DNA from 2 places in the Roseateles microcysteis genome. Region 2 is predicted to be linked to the other one. Evidence: riboswitches for the same ligand, from Rfam matches in the RefSeq annotation. Region 2 holds a riboswitch; the other holds the start of a gene.

Region 1 (10,613 bases), on a different contig from region 2:
AGCGCGACGGTGATGACGAGGAATACATGGCTCCTTCTCCTTCTGAGGGGTTGTAGTGAGGCTTGCAGCGTAGCGGCGAGCGGGCGCATCGCACGCTGACATCGGATGAATGGCTGGCACAAGGACATGAGCTGCGTGGACAATACGCCCCTTTCCCGACCGAACTGGCCCGCGCGCCGATCCTGCATTCATGACCGAGACCACCCCCACGCCCGAGGCTCCTGCCAACGAGGAAACCCAGGTAAACGAGGCTGCCGAAGCGACGGAAGCAGCAGACGCGGCGCATGCCGGTGAAGCACCGGAAACGACGGAAGCCGGCGCCGTTGCTGCCTCCACGCTGAGCCCCGCCGAGGTGGCCTCGCAGCTGAAGGCGCTGTTCCCGGCCCTGTTCACCGGCATGCAGAAGCCCCTGAAGCTGCGCATCCAGGCCGACATCCAGCAACGTGCGCCGGGCAGGTTCACCAAGGCCCAGCTCTCAGCCTTCCTGCGCCGCCACACGGGCAGCACCGGCTACCTGATCGCCCTGGGCAAGGCCACGCATCGCTACGACCTGGACGGCCAGCCTGGTGACGAGCTCCTGGAAGAGCACCGCCTGGCCGCCCGCGAGGAACTCAAGCGGCGCCGCGGCGTGCAGCAGGAGCGCGAGGCGCTGGAGAACCAGCAGCGCAACAACCGCGCCCAGCTCCTGCGCGATTTCCAGCGCACCACGCTGACCGAAGCCAATTTCTGCGTGCTGAAAGGCCTGACCCTGGAAGAGCTGCCCGGCATCCTCGAGATTGCCAGGAAGGAAGCCGCCGAGCGCCCGCCCGAGATGGAACAGCGCCCGCGCGAGCCGCGCCCGGACCAGCGTCGCCAGCCGCAGCGCCGAGAAGGCGGCGGCCGGCCCGGCGCCAACCCCAGCACCGGCCCTACATCTGCTCCCAAGGCAGGCCGTCGAAACGCCAGCCGCTGAGGCGGCCGCGCTGGAAGTTGGCGTCGAGTTCACCCTCGAAACCATGCAGCACGTTGACCACCTCGGTGAAGCCGGCGGCCTCCAGGGCCTCGCCGGCCGCCACGGTGCGCTGGCCTGAGCGACAGATCAGGACCACCGGCGTGTCCAGCCGATCGCGCGCTTCGCGCCGCACCTGGGCCACGAACTGCGCGGCATCCGCCTGCATCTCCGGGTATTCATACCAGGCCAGGTGCACCACGCCCGGCGGATGGCCCACATAGAGGTATTCCAGCTCCATGCGGATGTCCAGGAACAAAGCCTCGGGCCTTCGTTGCAGGAAGGCGTGAGCGTCCTTCGGTAACAGGTGCTGCATGGGGTCTTGCCTGGTTTCCTACAATGGGCACATGAAGAACGCCTCCATCCGCTACACGCGCGGCGCCCAGCTGCCGGACATTCTGCAACAACGGATCGCCATCCTGGATGGCGCCATGGGCACGATGATCCAGCGCTACAAGCTGGGCGAGGCCGATTACCGCGGTGAGCGCTTCGCAAATCACCACAAGGACCTCAAGGGCAACAACGACCTGCTGGTCTTGACCAAGCCCGAAGTGATCTCCGAGATCCACGAGCAGTACCTGGCCGCCGGCTCCGACATCATCGAGACCAACACCTTCGGCACCACCTCGGTGGCGCAGGAAGACTACGAGCTGGGCGAGTACGCCTACGAGATGAACGTGGCCGCCGCCCGGCTGGCCCGCGCCGCCTGCGACAAGTACTCGACGCCCGAGAAACCGCGCTTCGCCGCCGGCGCCCTCGGCCCCACGCCGCGCACCGCCTCGATCAGCCCGGATGTGAACGACCCCGGCGCCCGCAATGTCGATTTCGACACCTTGCGCGCCGCCTACTACGAGCAGGCCAAGGGCTTGCTGGAAGGCGGCGTCGACCTGTTCCTGGTCGAAACCATCTTCGACACACTGAACGCCAAGGCCGCCATCTTCGCGCTGGACGAGCTGATGGAAGACACGGGCGAGCGCCTGCCGGTGATCATCTCCGGCACGGTGACCGATGCTTCCGGCCGCATCCTCTCGGGCCAGACCGTGACCGCCTTCTGGCATTCGGTGCGCCATGCCAAGCCGCTGGCCATCGGCCTCAATTGCGCGCTCGGTGCCACGCTGATGCGGCCCTACATCGAGGAGCTGGCCAAGGTGGCCGGCGCCACGGCGATCAGCTGCTACCCGAACGCCGGCCTGCCCAACCCGATGAGCGACACCGGCTTCGACGAAACACCGGACGTGACCGGGCGGCTGATGGAAGAGTTCGCCAAGTGCGGCTTCCTGAACATCGCCGGCGGCTGCTGCGGCACGACGCCGGGCCATATCGCCGCCATCGCCAAGCAGGTGTCGGCCTACAAGCCACGCGTCAGCGGGCAGAAGTTCTTCAGCGAGCTGGTCGAGGCTTGATCAATACAGTTTGAGCAAGCGTTCCATATTGACGTGCAGCTTGAGCTCGTGGGGCGCCAGGCTGGCCGCCACGGCCTGTGCGGCCAGGCGGGTGTCGCGCGGCACCGGCTCGCTCAAGGGGTTGCCGCTCTTGCCGATCAATGAGGCCACCAGCGGCTCATTGGCGCTGTGGCCGCGCTTGGCGACAACGCCCATTTCGTTGTTGGCCAGGCGCACCAGGCTGCCCGGCGGATAGAGCCCCACGGCCTTGATGAGCGCCGCGCCCGCCTCGTCGGGCTTCTGCAATTCGTCCAGGTAGACCGCGCGGGCCGCAGCACCCGCTGACATCGCCTTGCGCGAACGGCGCGGCGACAGGCGGGCGGCAAAGATGTCGATGCGACGAAGCATGCGCGCCAGCTGCTCGGCGCCACCCCGGCCCGCCAAGGCCCCCGGGCCCGCTTCATGGCGCAGCATCAGGGTCTGCAACCAGAGTTCGTCTTGCACGCCCAGCGTGCGCAAGAGTTGCGGCGCCGTGGCGGCGCGCTGCCGCACTTCCTCGCGCTGCGCCTCCGTGAGCGCATCGTCGCGGGCACAGAGCCGGTCCTGCAGTTCGCTGATCGCGATATTCATGCTCAGGGCCGCGCGGGTCAGTGAGCCGCGCCATTCCTCGCGCCAGCCCAGGTTGCGCGCGCAGAGCTCGGCCAGCAGCAGGCACAGGAGGCCATGCTTGGCGCTGTACTGCTGGTACTCGTGGCTGACATCGAAGACCAGGCGCATCAGCATCGCATCGGCGTTCTGCTGCACGCGGGCCATCATCTCGCCATAGTGCAGCTCGAAGCGGTTGGCGAAGTCTTCCGGCTTCGGGTCGCGCAAGAGCGTGTGCACATGCAGGATCAGATCGACCCAGGCCGCCTGGTCGCTGAAGCTGACCGGGCCGCGCTTGGCCAGCGTTTCCGGGCGGTAGTCCGCCTTGGCACCGGCGATGCTGCCCAGGGTGGCACCCTGGTGCATCATCGTGTCCATCTTGTGGTTGAGTGCCTTCTGGTATTCCTTGGTCTCGTGCGCCTGCACATAGGCGCCGCGCTCGATCAGCGCCTGCACCTGCGGCGTGTTGGGCAGCACCTGGCCCGAGGCGAACAGCAGCTTGCCGCTCGCATCGCGCAGCGAGAAGCCCAGCACCTGGCCGATGCGCAGTGAGTTCGGTGGAAGATGGATGAGGTCCAAGGATTTACGCTCCCGTTCTTTCACGATTGTCGGCCTTGACGGACATCTGCTGAAGCCCTGCGCGTAAAATCCCGCACGGTCCGAGGAGCGTTGCGACGAGGGGCTACCCCAGGGCAGCCCGCCGCCAGGCTTGGACCGGACGGCCGATCACCCCGGATTCACCCGATGGCCGTCTCCAACGACGCTCACCGAACCCTGTATTCCCTGGGGGCCGCGGTGAGTGCGCGGCCCGATCTGAAGCTCCTGAGGCCGCCATGACCGCATCCACCGCCACCCGCCCCGCACCGATGAAGCTCTCCGGGCTTGAGCCGGTGCTGATCGGCGAAGGCAGCCTGTTCGTCAACATCGGCGAGCGCACCAACGTCACCGGCTCCAAGGCCTTTGCCCGCATGATCCTGGCCGGCCAGTTCGAGGAAGCGCTGGCCGTGGCCCGCCAGCAGGTCGAGAACGGCGCGCAGGTCATCGACGTGAACATGGACGAGGCCATGCTGGACAGCAAGGCGGCCATGGTGCGCTTCCTGAACCTGATCGCCTCCGAGCCCGAGATCGCTCGCGTGCCCATCATGATCGACTCGTCCAAGTGGGACGTGATCGAAGCCGGCCTCAAGTGCATCCAGGGCAAGGGCATCGTCAACTCGATCTCGATGAAGGAGGGCGAGGCCGAGTTCCGCCGCCAGGCCAATCTGGTGCGCCGCTACGGCGCCGCCGCCGTGGTGATGGCCTTCGACGAGAAGGGCCAGGCCGACACCTTCGAGCGCAAGATCGAGATCTGCGAGCGCGCCTACAAGATCCTCGTGGACGAAGTCGGCTTCGACCCCGAGGACATCATCTTCGACCCCAACATCTTCGCCATCGCCACCGGCATCGAGGAGCACGACAACTACGCGGTCGACTTCATCAATGCCACGCGCTGGATCAAGCAGAACCTGCCCGGCGCCAAGGTCTCGGGCGGCGTCTCCAACGTGTCGTTCAGCTTCCGCGGCAACGACCCGGTTCGCGAGGCCATCCACACCGTCTTCCTGTATCACGCTATTCAAGCCGGCATGGACATGGGCATCGTCAACGCCGGCATGGTGGGCGTGTACGACGACCTGGAGCCGGTGCTGCGCGAGCGCGTGGAAGACGTGGTGCTGAACCGCCGCCCGGACAGTGGCGAGCGCCTGATCGAAGTGGCCGAAAGCGCCAAAGGCGCCGCCAAGGACGATTCGGCCCGTTTGGCCTGGCGCGCTGGCGACGTGAATGCGCGGCTCTCGCATGCGCTTGTGCATGGCATCACCGACTTCATCACCGAAGACACCGAGGAATGCTGGCAGGCAATCAAGGCCACCGGTGGCCGGCCGTTGCACGTGATCGAAGGCCCGCTGATGGCCGGCATGAATATCGTGGGCGACCTGTTCGGCCAGGGCAAGATGTTCCTGCCGCAAGTGGTGAAGAGCGCGCGTGTGATGAAGTCCGCCGTGGCCCACCTGATTCCCTACATCGAGGAAGAAAAGCGCCAGCTCGAAGCGGCCGGCGGCGACGTGAAACCCAAGGGCAAGATCGTCATCGCCACCGTCAAGGGTGACGTGCACGACATCGGCAAGAACATCGTCACCGTGGTCCTGCAGTGCAACAACTACGAGGTCGTCAACATGGGCGTGATGGTCCCGTGCCAGGACATCCTGGCCAAGGCCAAGGTCGAGGGCGCCGACATCATCGGCCTCTCCGGCCTGATCACGCCGAGCCTCGAAGAGATGCAGCATGTGGCGGCCGAGATGCAGCGCGACGACTACTTCCGCATGAAGAAGATCCCGCTCTTGATCGGTGGCGCCACCTGCAGTCGCGTGCACACAGCCGTCAAGATCTCGCCGCACTACGAAGGCCCGGTGGTCTATGTGCCGGACGCCTCGCGCTCGGTGGGCGTCTGCTCAGAGCTCCTGAGCGACGAGCGCGCCGCGCGCTTCATCGCCGAGCTCAAGGCCGACTACGACAAGGTGCGCGAGCTTCACGCCAACAAGAAGCAGACGCCACTGGTCACGCTGGCCGCCGCGCGCGCCAACAAGACCAAGGTCGACTGGGCGGGCTACCAACCGCCGGCGCCGAAATTCATCGGCCGTCGCGTCTTCAAGAACTACGACCTGGCCGAGCTGGCGCAACACATCGATTGGGGCCCGTTCTTCCAGACCTGGGACCTGGCCGGCCCTTTTCCCGCCATCCTGAAGGATGAAGTCGTCGGCACCGAGGCACAACGCGTGTTCAGCGACGGCAAGCGCATGCTGCAGCGCCTGATCGAAGGCCGCTGGCTGACCGCCAATGCGGTGCTGGGCCTCTACCCGGCCGCGCAGGTGAATGACGACGATATCGAGATCTACAAGGACGAGAGCCGCAGCGAGGTATTGATGACCTGGCACGGCCTGCGCATGCAGTCGGAGCGCCCGGTGGTGGACGGCGAGATGCGCCCCAACCGCTGCCTGTCCGACTACATCGCTGCCAAAGGCAGCGTGCCTGATTACATCGGCATGTTCGCCGTTACCGCCGGCATCGGCTGCGACAAGAAGGAAGCGCAGTTCCTTGCCGATCATGACGACTACTCGGCCATCATGCTGAAGGCCCTGGCCGACCGCCTGGCCGAAGCGCTGGCCGAACGCCTGCACCAGCGCGTGCGCACCGAGTTCTGGGCCTATGCGTCCGATGAAGCGCTGTCCAACGAAGACCTGATCGCCGAGAAGTACCGCGGCATCCGCCCGGCGCCCGGCTACCCGGCCTGCCCCGACCATCTGGTCAAGGCCGAGATGTTCCGCGTCTTGACGCCGGAAGAGATCGGCATGGGCCTGACTGACAGCATGGCCATGACGCCCGCTGCCAGTGTGTCGGGCTTCTACATGGCGCACCCCGAGGCGAGTTACTTCAATGTCGGCCGCATCGGCGACGACCAGGTGCAGGATTGGGCCGCTCGCATGGCGCTGGACCAGCGCGATGCCGAGCGGGCGCTCGCGCCGCTGCTCGGCTAGTCACATCCTCTTGCATCTCCAAGCCCGCTGCGGCGCCACCGGCGCTCGCAGCGTGACAAGCTTTCGGCCGTAGTTCTGATAACGAGAGGCCCAGCCCATGAAGTTCCCCCTCACTGCCAGCCAGACCATTGCCTCCATCGCCATCGCCGGCGGCTTGCTCGGCGGCGCCTTCGCGCTGGGCAAGATGAACAGCAGCAGCAGCACGCCACCGGGGCCACAGGCGGCGACCGATGACAGCAAGGCGGCGCGCGCCAAGCCCTCGGCCCCGGCGGCCAAGGCCGATCTGTGCAAGGGCTGCCTGCGCGTCGTGGAAGTGCACACCGAGGAGCGCACCAGCAAGACCAGCGGCGTGGGCGTCGTCGGTGGGGCCGTCATCGGCGGCCTGATCGGCAACCAGATCGGCGGCGGCAACGGCAAGAAGCTCGCCACCGTGGGTGGCGCCGTTGCCGGCGGCTATGCCGGCAACGAGATCGAGAAGCGCCGCAACACGCACAAGGTCTGGGTGGTCAAGCTGCAAGCCGATGACGGCACGACACAGACGCGCGAGCAGGCCAGCAACCCAAACCTGCAGGCCGGCGACGTGGTCGAACTGCGCCAGGGACAGCTGCTGCGCCGCTGAAGCGGCGCACGCTGCCTGAGCGCTCAGCCCCTTGAGCGCAGCCAGTCCGCCGTGTCGCGGATCAGGTGGCCGGAGATGCTGAAGCGCGGCGGAATGCCGGGCAGCTCGTCGATGTCGAACCAGCGGGCATCCTCGATCTCGCCTGGCTGGGGCACGATCTCGCCACCCACCCATTCGGCCGTGTAGGCCACCATCAGGCTGTGCGGAAAAGGCCAGCTCTGGCTGCCGTAGTAGCGCAGGCCTTGCACTCGTACGCCCACCTCCTCGGCCACCTCGCGGTGCACGCACTCTTCCAGCGTCTCACCCGCCTCGACAAAGCCCGCCAGCGCGCTGTATGAGCCGGGCGTGTAGCCGGGCGATCGGGCCAGCAGCAGCTCGCGGCCGCGCCAGATCAAGGCCATCATGGCTGGATTGATGCGCGGGTAGACCGTGTGCTGGCAGGACGGGCAACGCCGCGCGCGCTCGTTCGGTACCGGCGCCGTCGGGGTGCCGCAGACACCGCAGAAGGCGTGCGCACGGTCCCATTCCAGCACCTGTGCGGCCCGCGAAGCCAGGGCCATCAGCGGCTCGGGCAGGACCCGCATCGCGGCGCGCAAGGGATGCGCTTCCCAGCCACTTGGAACTTCGTCCAGCCGCATGGTCCAGCTGTCCAGCGCACCCAGCCGGCCCAGGTAGTGGCGCGGCGCCGCAGCTGGCGGCTCGCTGGGGCGCAAGACCTGGCCCTCCTGCAGCAGCAGCTGGCCATCGACGAAGGCAAAGCACCAGGCCTCGACCGAGGCAGGTGCGAGCGGCGCGGTGGCCGGGACGAAGAGATCGTTGTCGCTCATGCCATCAGGCTACAGGAAAGCCGCGCCGCAGTTGCACTGCCTCGGCCAGATGGCCGGTCGTGATCAGGGTTTCATCGGCCAGGTCCGCCACGGTCCGGGCCACTCGCAACACGCGGTGGTAGCTGCGCGCCGACCAGCCGAGGCTGGTGGCCGTCTTGTCCAGGAAGCGCGCCTCGGCCGCGCCCAGGTGCGCATGCTGGTCCAGCGCCTGGGCCGCCAGGCGGGCGTTGCTGCAGCCCTGGCGATGCAGGGCACGCGCCCGCGCCGCGGCGACGCGGGCGGCAACCTCGGCGCTGCTTTGGCCTCCTGCCGCGCTGGCCATCGAGGCCGGCGCCACCGCCGGCACCTCGATGCGCAGGTCGATGCGGTCCAGCAGCGGCCCGCTGAGTCGGCCTTGGTAGCGGCTCACCTGTTCCGGCGTGCAGCGGCAGGCCTGCACCTGGCTGCCATGATGGCCGCACGGGCAGGGGTTCATCGCCGCCACCAGCTGGAAGCGGGCCGGGAACTCCGCATGTCGGGCCGCGCGGGCAATCAGGATGCGCCCTGTTTCCAGGGGCTCGCGCAAGGCCTCAAGGGCCGTCCTTTGAAATTCGGGGAATTCATCCAGGAAGAGCACGCCGTGCTGTGCCAGGGAAATCTCGCCCGGCCGCGGCGGCGAACCACCGCCCACCAGCGCCACACTGGAAGCACTGTGATGCGGCGACCTGAACGAGCGACGCCCCCAACGCGCTGGCATGAAGGCGCCGGCCAGGCTGAGCACGGCAGCCGATTCCAGCGCCTCCTCATCATCCAGCGGCGGCAGCAAGCCGGGCAGACGCTGGGCCAGCATCGACTTGCCGCTGCCCGGCGGGCCAATCAAGAGCAGGCTCAGCTCGCCAGCCGCGGCGATCTCCAGCGCCCGCTTGGGCGCGGCCTGGCCCTTGATGTCACGCAGGTCCGGGCCTGGCTCCGCCGCCTGCCGGGGCGCCGCCTGGGCGCGGGGAAGCTGCTGCTCAGCAGCCGGCAGCAGGCAGGCCACCAGGTCGAGCAGATGCGCCGCCTCTCGCACGTCCACGCCTTCGACCAGCGATGCCTCCGCCGCACTGGCCACTGGCAAGAGCAGGCGCCGCGGCGAAGCCTCGCGCCGCAAGGCCAGCGCCATGGCCAGCGCGCCGCGCACCGGGCGCAGATGCCCGGCCAGCGAGAGCTCGCCGGCGCACTCAAAGCCATCGAGCCGGCTTGCATCGAGCTGGCCACTGGCCGCCAGGATGCCCAGCGCAATCGGCAGGTCGAAGCGCGCGCCCTCCTTGGGCAGGTCGGCGGGCGCCAGATTGACCGTGATCCGCTTGTCATGGGGAAAGGCCAGGCCACTGCTCTGCAAGGCGGCCCGCACCCGCTCACGCGCTTCCTTGACCTCGGTATCGGCCAGGCCCACCAGGGTGAAGCTGGGCAGGCCGTTGGCCAGATGCACTTCGACACTGACCGGCGCCGCGGCCAGGCCGTCGAGCGCGCGGCTGTGGATCACGGCCAATGACATGGACGCTCCCCTTGTGAGTTAGCAAATGCCGGCGATTGTGCTACGGCGTTGGCGGCAGCAGGGGTGCCAGCAGGCCGAACAGCGGCGGCTGCCCATGGCGGTATTCGCTGATCATGTTCAGATCCGTGATCACCATCGGCGGCACCGCACCGGCGTTGGCCTGAAGGTACTCCGCTGCCGGCTGCAGGGGTTCATTCAAGAGCTTCCAGGCCACGTGAGGCTTGGTGAACAAGGCTTCGCCAAAGCTTGGCTTACCGCCGGTGCGGCAGGCACGCAGGACGGCCTCTGCATCGGGCCGGCGTTGCAGCGCAGCGGCGCTCATGTAGGCGAAGTTGCCGTAGCGGATGACGTGCGGAAATACGGCCAGCGCCGTGGCATACGCATCGCGACTGCTGGTGGTGTTCATGGCCGCAACGCCACCGGGCGCCAGATGCCTGCCCAGCTCGCTCAGGTACTCGTGCGACAGCAGGAGCGTCGTGTACGCGCGCCAGTGGAAGGTGGTGTTCTGGAAAATCAGGTCGTACTGCGCCTGCGGATGCGCTCGCAGCCAGCGCCGGCCATCGTCGATGTGCAGGCGCACGCGTGGGTCGCTCAGGAGCGGCGCCACCGCCGGATAGCGCGAGATCATTTCGCGGTAGCCCGGGTTGATCTCCACCACGTCAACCTGCTCGACACCTGGAAAGCCCAGGATGACCTCGGTCCAGGCCCCGGTGGACAGGCCGATCACGAGCACCCGGCGAGGCTTGTTGTGCAGCAGCGCCATCAGGTAGGCACGGTCCAGTCCGTTCGAGTTCTGTGCCATGTCGACATTGATGCGGCCGTCATAGGCGTTGCCACCATAGGTGGTGTCGCTGTCGTCGCCGTGGGTGACATGCAGGATGCCGTGCTTGTTCTGGATCAGGTGCGCCAAGGGTGCGTCGCCCTGCCAGGGCTCGGCGACCTTGTCGATGACGACCAGGGGGTGCACGACCAGGACCAGGCCCAGCGCCAGCAACGCCGCCGGCATGGCGAACCAGCTGACGCGCCGCTGCGGCGTTGCAGCGAGCGTCAACAAGCCCAGCAGCGCC
Region 2 (10,613 bases):
CGCCTGGTGGAGCGCCAGGCCCAGCTGCGCAAGGACGGCCGCCTGCCCTTCCTGCGCCCGGACGCCAAGAGCCAGGTGACGATGCGCTATGTGGACGGCAAGCCGCACAGCATCGATACCGTGGTGCTCTCCACCCAGCACGCGCCCGAGTACTCGCTCGGCGACCGCATGACGGACGAGTTCTACGAAGCCATCCGTGAAGAGCTGATCAAGCCGGTGCTGCCCAAGGAATGGGTCAACGCCGACACCAAGTACCTGATCAACCCGACCGGCCGCTTCGTCGTGGGTGGCCCGCAGGGTGACTGCGGCCTCACGGGGCGCAAGATCATCGTCGACACCTACGGCGGCGCCTGCCCGCACGGCGGTGGCGCGTTCAGCGGCAAGGACCCGTCCAAAGTGGACCGTTCGGCCGCCTACGCCGCCCGCTACGTGGCCAAGAACATCGTTGCCGCCGGCCTGGCCCGCCAGTGCCAGATCCAGGTGGCCTACGCCATCGGCGTGGCCCGCCCGATGAACGTGACGGTCTACACCGAAGGCACCGGCGTGATCCCCGACGACCAGATCGCCAAGCTGGTCAACGAGCATTTCGACCTGCGTCCCAAGGGCATCATCCAGATGCTGGACCTGCTGCGCCCGATCTATTCGAAGACAGCGGCCTATGGCCACTTCGGTCGGGAAGAGCCGGAATTTACTTGGGAAAGAACCGACAAGGCGGCCGCGCTGCGCGCAGCGGCCGGGCTGTAAAGCCCGGCAACCGCCTTGCGGTTCGGCCATCTTGGGGCGGCGCTCATATCGCTTGCGATGTGAGCGCAGACCACAAGGCCGCAGCGATCGCCAACCCTAAGGGCCACTCCGGTGGCCCTTTCTCATTTCCTCTGCACAATCCGGCGCATGCCCAGCATCCGCCCCTTGCAGATCACCGCCGCAGCAAGCCTCGCGCTGCTGGCCTTCAGCTACTTCGGCGCCTATGACCGCGCCACCTGGTGGATGGAGGTCGCGCCGGTGATCATCGTCTGGCCGCTGCTGCTGGCCACGCACGAGCGATTCCCTGTCACCAGGCTGCTGCTGGCCCTGGTCTTCATCCATGCCGCCATCCTGATGCTGGGCGGCCATTACAGCTATGCGCGGGTGCCGCTGGGCTTCTGGATGCAGGACCTGCTGGGCCTGGCGCGCAACCCGTATGACGGCATCGGCCATCTGGCCCAGGGCTTCATCCCGGCGATAGCCGCGCGTGAGCTGCTCCTGCGCAAGACACCGCTGAAGGCCGGCGCCTGGACCTTCACGCTCGCTACCGCCGTGTGCCTGGCCATCAGCGCCATCTACGAGCTGATCGAATGGGGCGCCGCAGTGGCCATCGGTCAGGGCGCGGACGAATTCCTCGGCACGCAAGGCGACCCCTGGGACACCCAGAAGGACATGGCGCTGGCCTGGCTGGGCGCGATGCTCGCGCAATGGCTGCTGGCACGCTGGCACGACCGCCAGCTGAAGGGGCTGCAGGCATGAAGGCACCGACGCTTGACGAGCTGCGCCGCTACGCCATAGCCCGCACACTGTTCAAGCCGACCACCCTGCCCGCAGCGATCAGGAAGCTCGGCTTCGTGCAGGCCGACCCGATGCGAGCACCGGCCCGGGCGCAAGACCTGATCCTGCGGCTGCGCGTGAACGACTACAAGGCCGGCGACCTCGAACAGCGCTACACGCGGCTGCAGATCGAGGAAGACTGCTTCGTCAACTACGGCTTCGTGCCGCGCGACTGGCTGCCCCTGATGCACCCGCGCATCGAGCGCAAGCCCTGGGATGCGGAGCGCAGCAGGCATGCGCAGCAGCTGCTGGACTTCGTGCGGCAGAACGGCCCCACACATCCGAAACAGCTGCTGGAGGCATTTGCGCACCATGGCCGCATGCCGGGCTATTGGGGCGGTGAGCTCAACGTCAGCACGCAATTGCTCGACGGCCTGCATTACCGGGGGCATCTGAGGGTGAAGCGCAGAGACAGCGGCACGCGCGTCTACGAAGCGATCACGCATTCACCCGCGGACGACAGCCCGCAAGCGCGCCAGGCCCGTGCCGAGGCCTTGATGGACAAGGTGGTCGCGCTGTATGCGCCGCTGCCAGCAGCCAGCCTGGGCTACCTGACCACGCTGCTGCGCTATGGCGCGCCGCACCTGCAGGCGCAGACGCGCGCCGTCTGTAAATCTGCAAAGGATCGCTACGCGCATGCGCAGATCGACGGCGAAACCTGGTACTGGCCGATGGATGAGAAACCGCGCTCGGCGAAGTACCGCGCGCCCGAAGGCGTGACCCTGCTCGCGCCGTTCGACCCGGTGGTCTGGGACCGCCGCCGCTTCGAGCGGCTGTGGGGCTGGGAGTACCGCTTCGAGGCCTACACGCCGGCCGAGAAGCGGACCATGGGCCACTACGCGCTGCCGCTCCTCTGGGGCGAACAGATCATCGGCTGGGCCAATCTGCGCGTCGAGCGGGGCCGCCTTGAGTCTGAGTTCGGCTTCGTCGACAAGCGCCCTGCAGGCGCGGCATTCAAGGCCGCGCTGCAGGAAGAGCTGGACGCCGTGGCCCGCTTCCTAGCGCTTGCCTAGCCAGCGCTCGACGCGCTGGTGAGCCTGCTCGCGCTCGTGTGCGCGGCGGGCCTGCCGCGCCTGGCGGCCGGCTTCTTCGTACGCTTCGCGCAGGTCAGCCATCTGCGGCTTCAACTTCACGACCGAACCCTGCAGCGGCGCGCCCAGCACCAGGTTGGCACGCCAGCTTTCGCCCTCGCGCATCTGCAGCGGCGCCGGCAGCTTGTCGAAGTCGCTGGCAGGCATCCAGGGCACGATCTTGCCGGCGGCCAGCTTCAGGCGGGCCCGCAGGCGCGGGTCGCCGATGCGGCCCCGCTGGCCCCAGCGCACATCGCTGGTGACGAGCGCGTCGTTCACCCGCGGCACGAAAGCCGTGTCGCGCAAGACGTCCAGGCGCAGGCTCATCAGCGACTCCTCCACCGTCATTGCCAGGTCCTCGAAGCGCGAGCTGTAGGCGTACATGTCGGTCGCCAGGTCGGCTGCGAACATCGCGCCGATCTGCGTGCCGGTGTAGGCCTTCTGAGCTGCCGTGGCCGTGACACCCTGGAACTTGACCTGGCCCAGCGCCTGCAGCTCGCTGCTGGTCAGCGGGTAGGCCTGCTTCATCAGGTCAGACACCAGCAACTGCTGGTTGTAGCGCTCGCCAATGAAGGTGTTCAGCGTGGTGCCGGACAAGAGCTTCAGGCTGGCGTAAGTCTCGGCCGGCAGGAAGTCATTGGCATGCGAGAGCTCGTGATACAGAAGCGGGCCGAGATCGGTCAGCACATCGTCCAGGCTGCGCGTGGTGCGCTTGGCTGGGTCGTAGTAGATGCCGTAGCTGTCGTTGGCCTTGGCATAGCGCCAGACATCCTGGAAGGACAGGCCATTGCTGAAAGCACCGCGATAGTCGGGTGCTTCATCGATGGTGTCGCGTTCCTCGGGCGTGATCCAGACGTTGTCGGCATCAAGGTAGATCGCGCCGGTCACCGGTTGGTAGAACGAGGGCCGCACATGCGAGCCGATGACAATGGCCGTGGTGCTCATCAGCATGCGGCGGAAGTCGCCACGCGCGTCATGCGTCTGCAGGAAGCGCTCGAAGTTGGCGCCTTGCCAGTCATGCGACACGACCACACGGTCCATCACCTGCGCGATGGTCGGCAGCGCGCCATTGCTTTCGTGCCCCAGCAGGGGCAGGCGGCCGACGGTGCAGGCGTTGCTGGCCGTCAGCGCCGGGTCATAGACGCAAGCGACCAGCTGCGAGGCGTAGGCGCCCGCCGCTCGGTAGGCATGGACGCGCGACACATGATCGCCCGCCCACACGTGGGTGTTGCTGGCGGAAGCCGGCGCCTGGTCGAGCTTCTCGACCAGGACGAACACCTCCTGGCTGTCGCTGCCGCTGGCGGTCTGGACGGTGGCGCGGAAGCGCAGCAGCGTGTCCTGCGTGACCGTGGGCGCCACGAACTGGCGGGCCAGGGTCTGGGTGTCGACCTCCTGCAGCGCGACGGTCGGGCCTTCAAGCTGCGCCCATGTGACGCTCTGGATCGTCTCGCCAGCGCCGGCCCAGGCGCGCATCGACGCATTGCCACCCATGCGCACGGCCTGGTGGTTGCGCACCAGGGCCTTGGCGGCGGTGGTCGGCGCGGTGATGTTCAGGGACAGGTCGCGCGTCTGCGTGGCGCCTGCGGGATCGGTGTAGCTGACGCGGAAGCCATAGCTGCCGGCTGCCGTCGGCTCGAAATGGATCAACTGGGTCTGGGCGCTCAGCAGCGTGACCGTCGGGCCGCTGGTCTGGGTCCATTGCAGGTTCTTGATCGGGCCGCTGCAGCCCAGGATGCCCGCGGCGGCCTGTTTGCCCACCAGCGCACCATCGGCCTGGATCGAGGCCACCGAGCTGCTGCCGGTACAGGCATTCGTGATCGGCGTGGGCGCTGGCGTGGGCGTCGAACCACCACCACCACCGCCACCGCCTCCCCCGCCACCACCGCCACATGCGGCCAAGACCATGGCAGCGCTCAGCGCCGTCCAGCGAGCCAGCGCGTGCCAGCCCTCATGCTTGATTGTCGTCATCTGCTCCCCGCTTTGCGGGCTCCCTGGTACTGTGAATGGGCCGGGCGCTGCCCCGCAAGCGGCGCGCTCGTGCTCCAAGGGCGCGAATTTTCACACGTGGACTTTCTGTTTTCGGCCCACTGAACATGCTGGCCTACCCGCATCCGGCATCGACTGGCGCTAGAATTGCGGCCGTCCGAGGAGCGTTGCAACCTTTCACCCCCACCCGGGGCACACAAGGCCAGGCTCGGATGACGAAGTTGCCCGGCAGCTTCAATTGCAACCGCGCTCACCCGCCATGTCTCGCGTGGGTGACCGTTCGTCTCAAGACCGTTTGTCTCAAGACAAGTCCCCATCAGGCATCAGCGGCTTCATGACCGAAGGAGCTATGCAATGACGACCACGACGCTGTCCGCCGACCAATACCTGATCAAGGATCTGAGCCTTGCCGCCTGGGGCCGCAAGGAACTGAAAATCGCCGAGAGCGAGATGCCCGCCCTGATGGCGATCCGCTCGGAATACGCCGCTGCGCAGCCGCTGAAGGGCGCTCGCATTACCGGCTCGCTGCACATGACGATCCAGACCGCCGTGCTGGTCGAAACCCTGCAAGCCCTGGGTGCCGAAGTGCGCTGGGCCTCCTGCAACATCTTCTCCACGCAAGATCACGCTGCCGCCGCGCTCGTCGCCGCAGGCACGCCGGTGTTCGCCTACAAGGGCGAGACGCTGGAAGACTACTGGGACTACACGCACCGCATCTTCGACTTCGGCCCCAAGGGAACTGCCGGCGAAGGCCCGAACATGATCCTGGACGACGGCGGCGATGCCACGCTGCTGATGCATCTGGGCCAGCGCGCCGAGAAGGACCTCTCCGTGCTGGCCAATCCGGGCAGCGAAGAAGAGCGCATCCTGTTCGCGGCGATCCGCGCCAAGGTCGCGCAGGACCCGACCTGGTACACCCGCAAGAGCGCCGAGATCATCGGCGTGACCGAGGAAACGACCACCGGCGTGCACCGCCTGAAGGAAATGTCGGACAAGGGCACGCTCTTGTTCCGCGCCATCAACGTCAACGACTCGGTCACCAAGAGCAAGTTCGACAACCTCTACGGCTGCCGCGAGTCGCTGGTGGACGGCATCAAGCGCGCCACCGACGTGATGATCGCGGGCAAGATCGCCGTGATCGCCGGCTATGGCGACGTGGGCAAGGGCTCGGCCCAGGCCATGCGCGCGCTGTCGGCGCAAGTGTGGGTCACCGAGATCGACCCGATCTGCGCGCTGCAGGCCGCGATGGAAGGCTACCGCGTCGTGACGATGGAATACGCCGCCGACAAGGCCGACATCTTCGTGACCACCACCGGCAACAAGGGCGTGATCCGCCATGAGCACATGGCCGCGATGAAGCACAACGCCATCGTCTGCAACATCGGCCACTTCGACAACGAGATCGACATCGCCTCGATCGAGAAGTACGAGTGGGAAGAGATCAAGCCGCAGGTCGATCACGTCATCTTCCCCGATGGCAAGCGCATCATCCTGCTGGCCAAGGGCCGCCTGGTGAACCTGGGCTGCGGCACGGGCCACCCGAGCTACGTGATGTCGTCCTCGTTCGCCAACCAGACCATCGCCCAGATCGAGCTGTTCGCACACAAGGACGCCTATGCCGTGGGCAAGGTCTATGTGCTGCCCAAGCACCTGGACGAGCATGTGGCCCGCCTGCAGCTCAAGACGCTGAACGCCCAGCTGAGCGAGCTGACCGACGAGCAGGCCGCCTACATCGGCGTTCCCAAGGTCGGCCCCTACAAGCCGGACACCTACCGCTACTGATCGAAAGAAAGAGCCAGCGATGCGCGCCGACCAAGCGCTGCTCGGCCTCGGCATCGCGCCCACCCGGTCTGCCGCCCAGCGGCTGATCGCGGCGGGTGCTGTCGAATGGCGCTCCGGCGCCAGCTGGGTGGCGATCAAGAAAGCCGGGGCCGAAGTGCCCGAGGGCGCGGAACTGCGCGTCAACGACGACGCGGAGCTGCGCTATGTCTCGCGCGGCGGCCTGAAGCTGGAAGGCGCGCTGGCAGCGGCGGGGCTGTCGGTGCAGGGGCTCACCGTGATGGACGTGGGCCAGAGCACCGGCGGCTTCACCGATTGCCTCTTGAAGCACGGCGCGGCGCGCGTGGTCGGCATCGACGTCGGTCACAGCCAGGTGCATGAGTCGCTGCTGGCGGATGAACGTGTCGTCGCGCTGGAAAACCTGCACGTGCGCGAGCTGGTCGGCTCAAGCTTCGCCGAGCATGCGCCCAAGGGCGGCTTCGAGCTGATCGTCGGCGACCTGAGTTTCATCTCGATGCTGGGCGTGCTGCCGCACCTGAAGCCCTGGCTGGCACCCAAGGGCCAGGTCTTGCTGCTGATCAAGCCGCAGTTCGAGCTCGGAAAGAAGGCGCTCAACAAGGGCGGCCTGGTCAAGAGCCCGGCGCAATACCCGCTGCTGCAAGCGCAGGCCTGCGAGGCCGCGGCGGCGCAAGGCTGGCAGGTGCTGGGCTGGTTCGACAGCGCCATCACCGGCGGTGACGGCAACAAGGAATTCTTCCTGTGGGCAGCCGCAGGAAATGAGAACAAGGATTGAAGAGCATGACGACGACGCCGGTAAGTTTCGAGTTCTTCCCACCCAACACGCCGGTGGGCGCCGAGAAACTGAAGACCGTGGTGCAGGACCTGAGTGTCTTGAACCCCCAGTACTTCAGCGTCACCTATGGCGCCGGCGGCTCCACACGCGACAAGACCCTGGCCACAGTGATGGACATTGCGGCCGCGGGCTTCGAGGCCGCGCCGCACCTGTCGTGCGTGGGTTCCACGCGCGAGAACATCGCCGAGATCCTCGCCACCTACCGCGCGCAGAACATCCGCCGCGTCGTGGCCTTGCGCGGCGACCTGCCCAGCGGCACGGCCACGGCCGGCGAATTCCGCTACGCCGCCGAGCTGGTGCGCTTCATCCGCGAAACCCAAGGCCCGGACTGGAAGATCGAGGTTGCGGCCTACCCCGAATACCACCCGCAGCAGCGCTATGCGGCCAAGGACCTGCAGCACTTTGCAGACAAGATGGGCGCCGGCGCCAGCGCCGCCATCACGCAGTTCTTCTTCAACCCGGACGCCTACTTCAACTTCGTCGATGAAGTGCGCAGGCTCGGCGTTGACCAGCCCATCGTGCCGGGCATCATGCCCTTCCACAACTACGCGCGCATCGCCCAGTTCGCGCAGCGCGACGGCATCGACATCCCGCGCTGGGTGGCCCTGAAGATGGAAGGCTTCATGGACGACAGCGCCTCGATCCGCGCCTTCGGCCTTGACGTGATGACGCGCGTCTGCGAGCGCCTGATCGCCGGCGGCGTGCCGGGCATCCACTTCTATACGCTCAATCAGTCGGGCTTGACGCTGGAGTTGTGCAAGCGCCTCAATCTCGCGCCGAACTCTTGATCTGACACAAGTGGGGCCCGACCCCGGCTTCGGGTTTCCGGCCGGTTTGCGCCACCTCAAGGGTTTACCCGCCCAACCTCGATTCAATGGCTTCCATCGGGAATGTTCCCGCAGACAAGGAGCCCTTGAATGACCAAGAAGATCTTCGCCCTGGCCGTCCTGGCCGCTGCAAGCACCGTCGCCGCAGCCGCGGAAGGCCCGTTGCTGGTGCGCGTTCGTGCCGTCCACCTCGACTCGGCGAACAAGGACACGACCGGCCTCGGCTTGACGGTCAACAACAAGACGATCCCCGAGATCGACTTTAGCTATTTCGTCACGCCCAATATCGCGGCGGAACTGATCCTGACCGTGCCGCAGAAGCACACGCTGTCGGCCGGTGGCGCCGAGATCGGCTCGCTCAAGCACCTGCCGCCGACACTCTCGCTGCAGTACCACTTCGCGCCTGAAGCGACGTTCCGCCCCTATGTCGGCCTCGGCGTGAACTACACCAACTTCAGCGGCGTGCAGTTCGCTCCCGCCGTGGTCACGGCGCTGGGTCCCAATATCAAGCGCAGCAGCTGGGGCCTCTCGGCACAGATCGGCGCCGATATCGAGATCAGCAAGGGCACCTACCTGAACATCGACGTGAAGAAGGTCAAGATCGACACCGATGTCAGCTCCAAGGGCACCAAGGTCGGCACGTTCAAGGTCGACCCGATGCTCGTGGGCGTGGGTCTGGGCTGGCGCTTCTAAGCCCAGCGCCTAGCGGTAGCGCTGGGTCGGCGAGAGCTGGCGCAGCGCGTACTTGATCAGCTGGTCCTGCCCGTCGTAGAGCGTGACCAGCTCGACCACCTCGAGCCCGGGCTTGCCCAGGGCCGCCCCGGCCGCCACGTCCGAGGCCGCCTTTGCGGCGGACGCTGCGGCGGCCTTGTAGGCCGGCAGCTTCGCCAGCAGCGCCATCAGTTGCGCGGGCGAAAGCTTGCTGAGGTCCTGCGCAGGAAGCTGCGCCAGCACCTCGGGCGGCAAGTCCGGTGGCAGCAGGGTTTTCACGCGCAGGTGCCGCAGCAGGCGACGCCCGCTGTCGAACTTCCTCTCGTCGGCCTTGCCCAGGCGTTCGCGCAGCTGCTCAGGCCGCGTCGTGCCGGCCTGAAGCTCACGTGCAGCCTGCGCCAGCGGATGATCCGAGGCCAGCAGGGCCGCGTCCACCGGCTGCTGGGGATCGTCGGCAAACTCCATCACCACCCGGGTCTCGTCCGACCAGCGCTTGTCGCCCATGGGCAGGCGGAACATGCGCTCGCGCAGCAGAAAGCCCCAGTCGTACTGCGCGCCCGAGCCCTCGGTCAGGCCCTGCAGCATGGCATTGCTCAGGGCCATCCGGCGCTCGCCATCGACCAGGGTGACGGCAAAGAGGGCACGATCGGCAAAGCTGCTGCCGCTGGACCAGGTGTTGTCGCAGCTGTCAGGCTGCGACGTCAGGGCCCGCACCATGCGGCCCAGGAAGCCGACCTTGTCGCCGCGCGCCACGCCGCTCTCGAAACCCACCTTGCACTGCAGGCGCAGGTCACCCAGCCGCCGCTCATTGGGCGGCAGGCCCGGCGTGCGGATGTCGGCCCGCCAGGTCACGCGACCGTCCAGCAGCTTGCTCTTCAGCTCGGTGGCATCGGGATAGCGGTTCCAGGCCGGGTCGATCGTGAAGTTGTCTTCGGCATCCAGCGGCACCGGCACACGGCCCTGGCGCGTGACCAGGGCGAGGTTGATTCTCTGCTGATGCTCGGCCTGGGTGCGCGCATAGACCTTGAACTTCAGCTCGGCCAGCGGTGCCAGCGCATGCAGCTTCTCGAACAGCTCGCGCGCTTCGTAAAGCGTGGCCAGGGTCTTGAGCTCGCGCTGGGCGGTCGATTCGCCCTGCACCTCGACCTTGGCGAGCTGGGCATCTGGCTTGGGCTCGATGGAAGGCTCCGTCTGCGCAAGGCCGGGCAGCGGCAACGCAAGGCAGAGCAGCAGCAGGATCGGCTGACAAGTGTTCATCGCAGCGCCGCGAACGCATCCCGGGTCATGTTCTCCGGCGCGCCTTCGGCACGGCAGGCGACGTCGTCCTCGATGCGCACACCGCCATAGGGAAGCAAGCGGTCCACCTTGGCCCAGTCCACCGCCGCTGCATTCTTCGAAGCGCGCAACTGCTTCAACAGCGTCGGGATGAAATACAGGCCCGGCTCGATGGTCACCACCATGCCGGCCTCGAGCTTGCGCGTCAGGCGCAGGTAGCGATGACCTTCGGGCTTGGGCGAGACAGCGCCGGTGTCATCCGCCATGAAGCCGCCGATGTCGTGCACCTGCAGGCCCAGCAAATGGCCGATGCCATGCGGCATGAAGATGCTGGAGACGCCTTCGGCCACGATGGCCTCGGCGCTCATCTTCACGACGCCTTGCTCCGACAGGATCGCAGCCAGCCGGCGATGCGTGCTCAGGTGGATGTCGCGGTAATCGGTGCCGGCGCGGACCTCGTCCACGAGAGCCAGCTGAGACGATTCCATCGCCGCCAGCAGGGCCTCGAATTCCTCATGGCCGCCGCGGCTC

Evidence for each region. A riboswitch is a leader RNA that binds a small molecule or an ion and turns the genes downstream of it on or off. The one in region 2 is predicted to bind S-adenosylhomocysteine.
Region 1: linked by a shared signal. The riboswitch ahead of metH (methionine synthase) and the one ahead of ahcY (adenosylhomocysteinase) in region 2 are both predicted to bind S-adenosylhomocysteine.

What each region holds. Positions count from the first base shown of each region.
Region 1 covers NZ_JBAJMV010000003.1:349,021-359,633, forward strand. Annotated here, with positions in the region: gene V3596_RS10590 (prohibitin family protein) at 1-28, opposite strand, end outside; gene V3596_RS10595 (ProQ/FinO family protein) at 191-952, shown strand; gene V3596_RS10600 (rhodanese-like domain-containing protein) at 909-1,304, opposite strand; gene V3596_RS10605 (homocysteine S-methyltransferase family protein) at 1,336-2,391, shown strand; gene V3596_RS10610 (HD-GYP domain-containing protein) at 2,392-3,594, opposite strand; S-adenosyl-L-homocysteine riboswitch at 3,671-3,788, shown strand; gene metH (methionine synthase) at 3,849-6,584, shown strand; gene V3596_RS10620 (glycine zipper 2TM domain-containing protein) at 6,682-7,203, shown strand; gene nudC (NAD(+) diphosphatase) at 7,227-8,030, opposite strand; gene V3596_RS10630 (YifB family Mg chelatase-like AAA ATPase) at 8,035-9,546, opposite strand; gene V3596_RS10635 (spermine/spermidine synthase domain-containing protein) at 9,587-10,613, opposite strand, start outside.
Region 2 covers NZ_JBAJMV010000004.1:445,608-456,220, forward strand. Annotated here, with positions in the region: gene metK (methionine adenosyltransferase) at 1-744, shown strand, start outside; gene V3596_RS13850 (DUF2238 domain-containing protein) at 892-1,503, shown strand; gene V3596_RS13855 (DNA glycosylase AlkZ-like family protein) at 1,500-2,594, shown strand; gene V3596_RS13860 (hypothetical protein) at 2,580-4,619, opposite strand; S-adenosyl-L-homocysteine riboswitch at 4,791-4,896, shown strand; gene ahcY (adenosylhomocysteinase) at 4,992-6,419, shown strand; gene V3596_RS13870 (TlyA family RNA methyltransferase) at 6,439-7,209, shown strand; gene metF (methylenetetrahydrofolate reductase [NAD(P)H]) at 7,215-8,057, shown strand; gene V3596_RS13880 (OmpW/AlkL family protein) at 8,187-8,789, shown strand; gene V3596_RS13885 (hypothetical protein) at 8,799-10,064, opposite strand; gene pepQ (Xaa-Pro dipeptidase) at 10,061-10,613, opposite strand, start outside.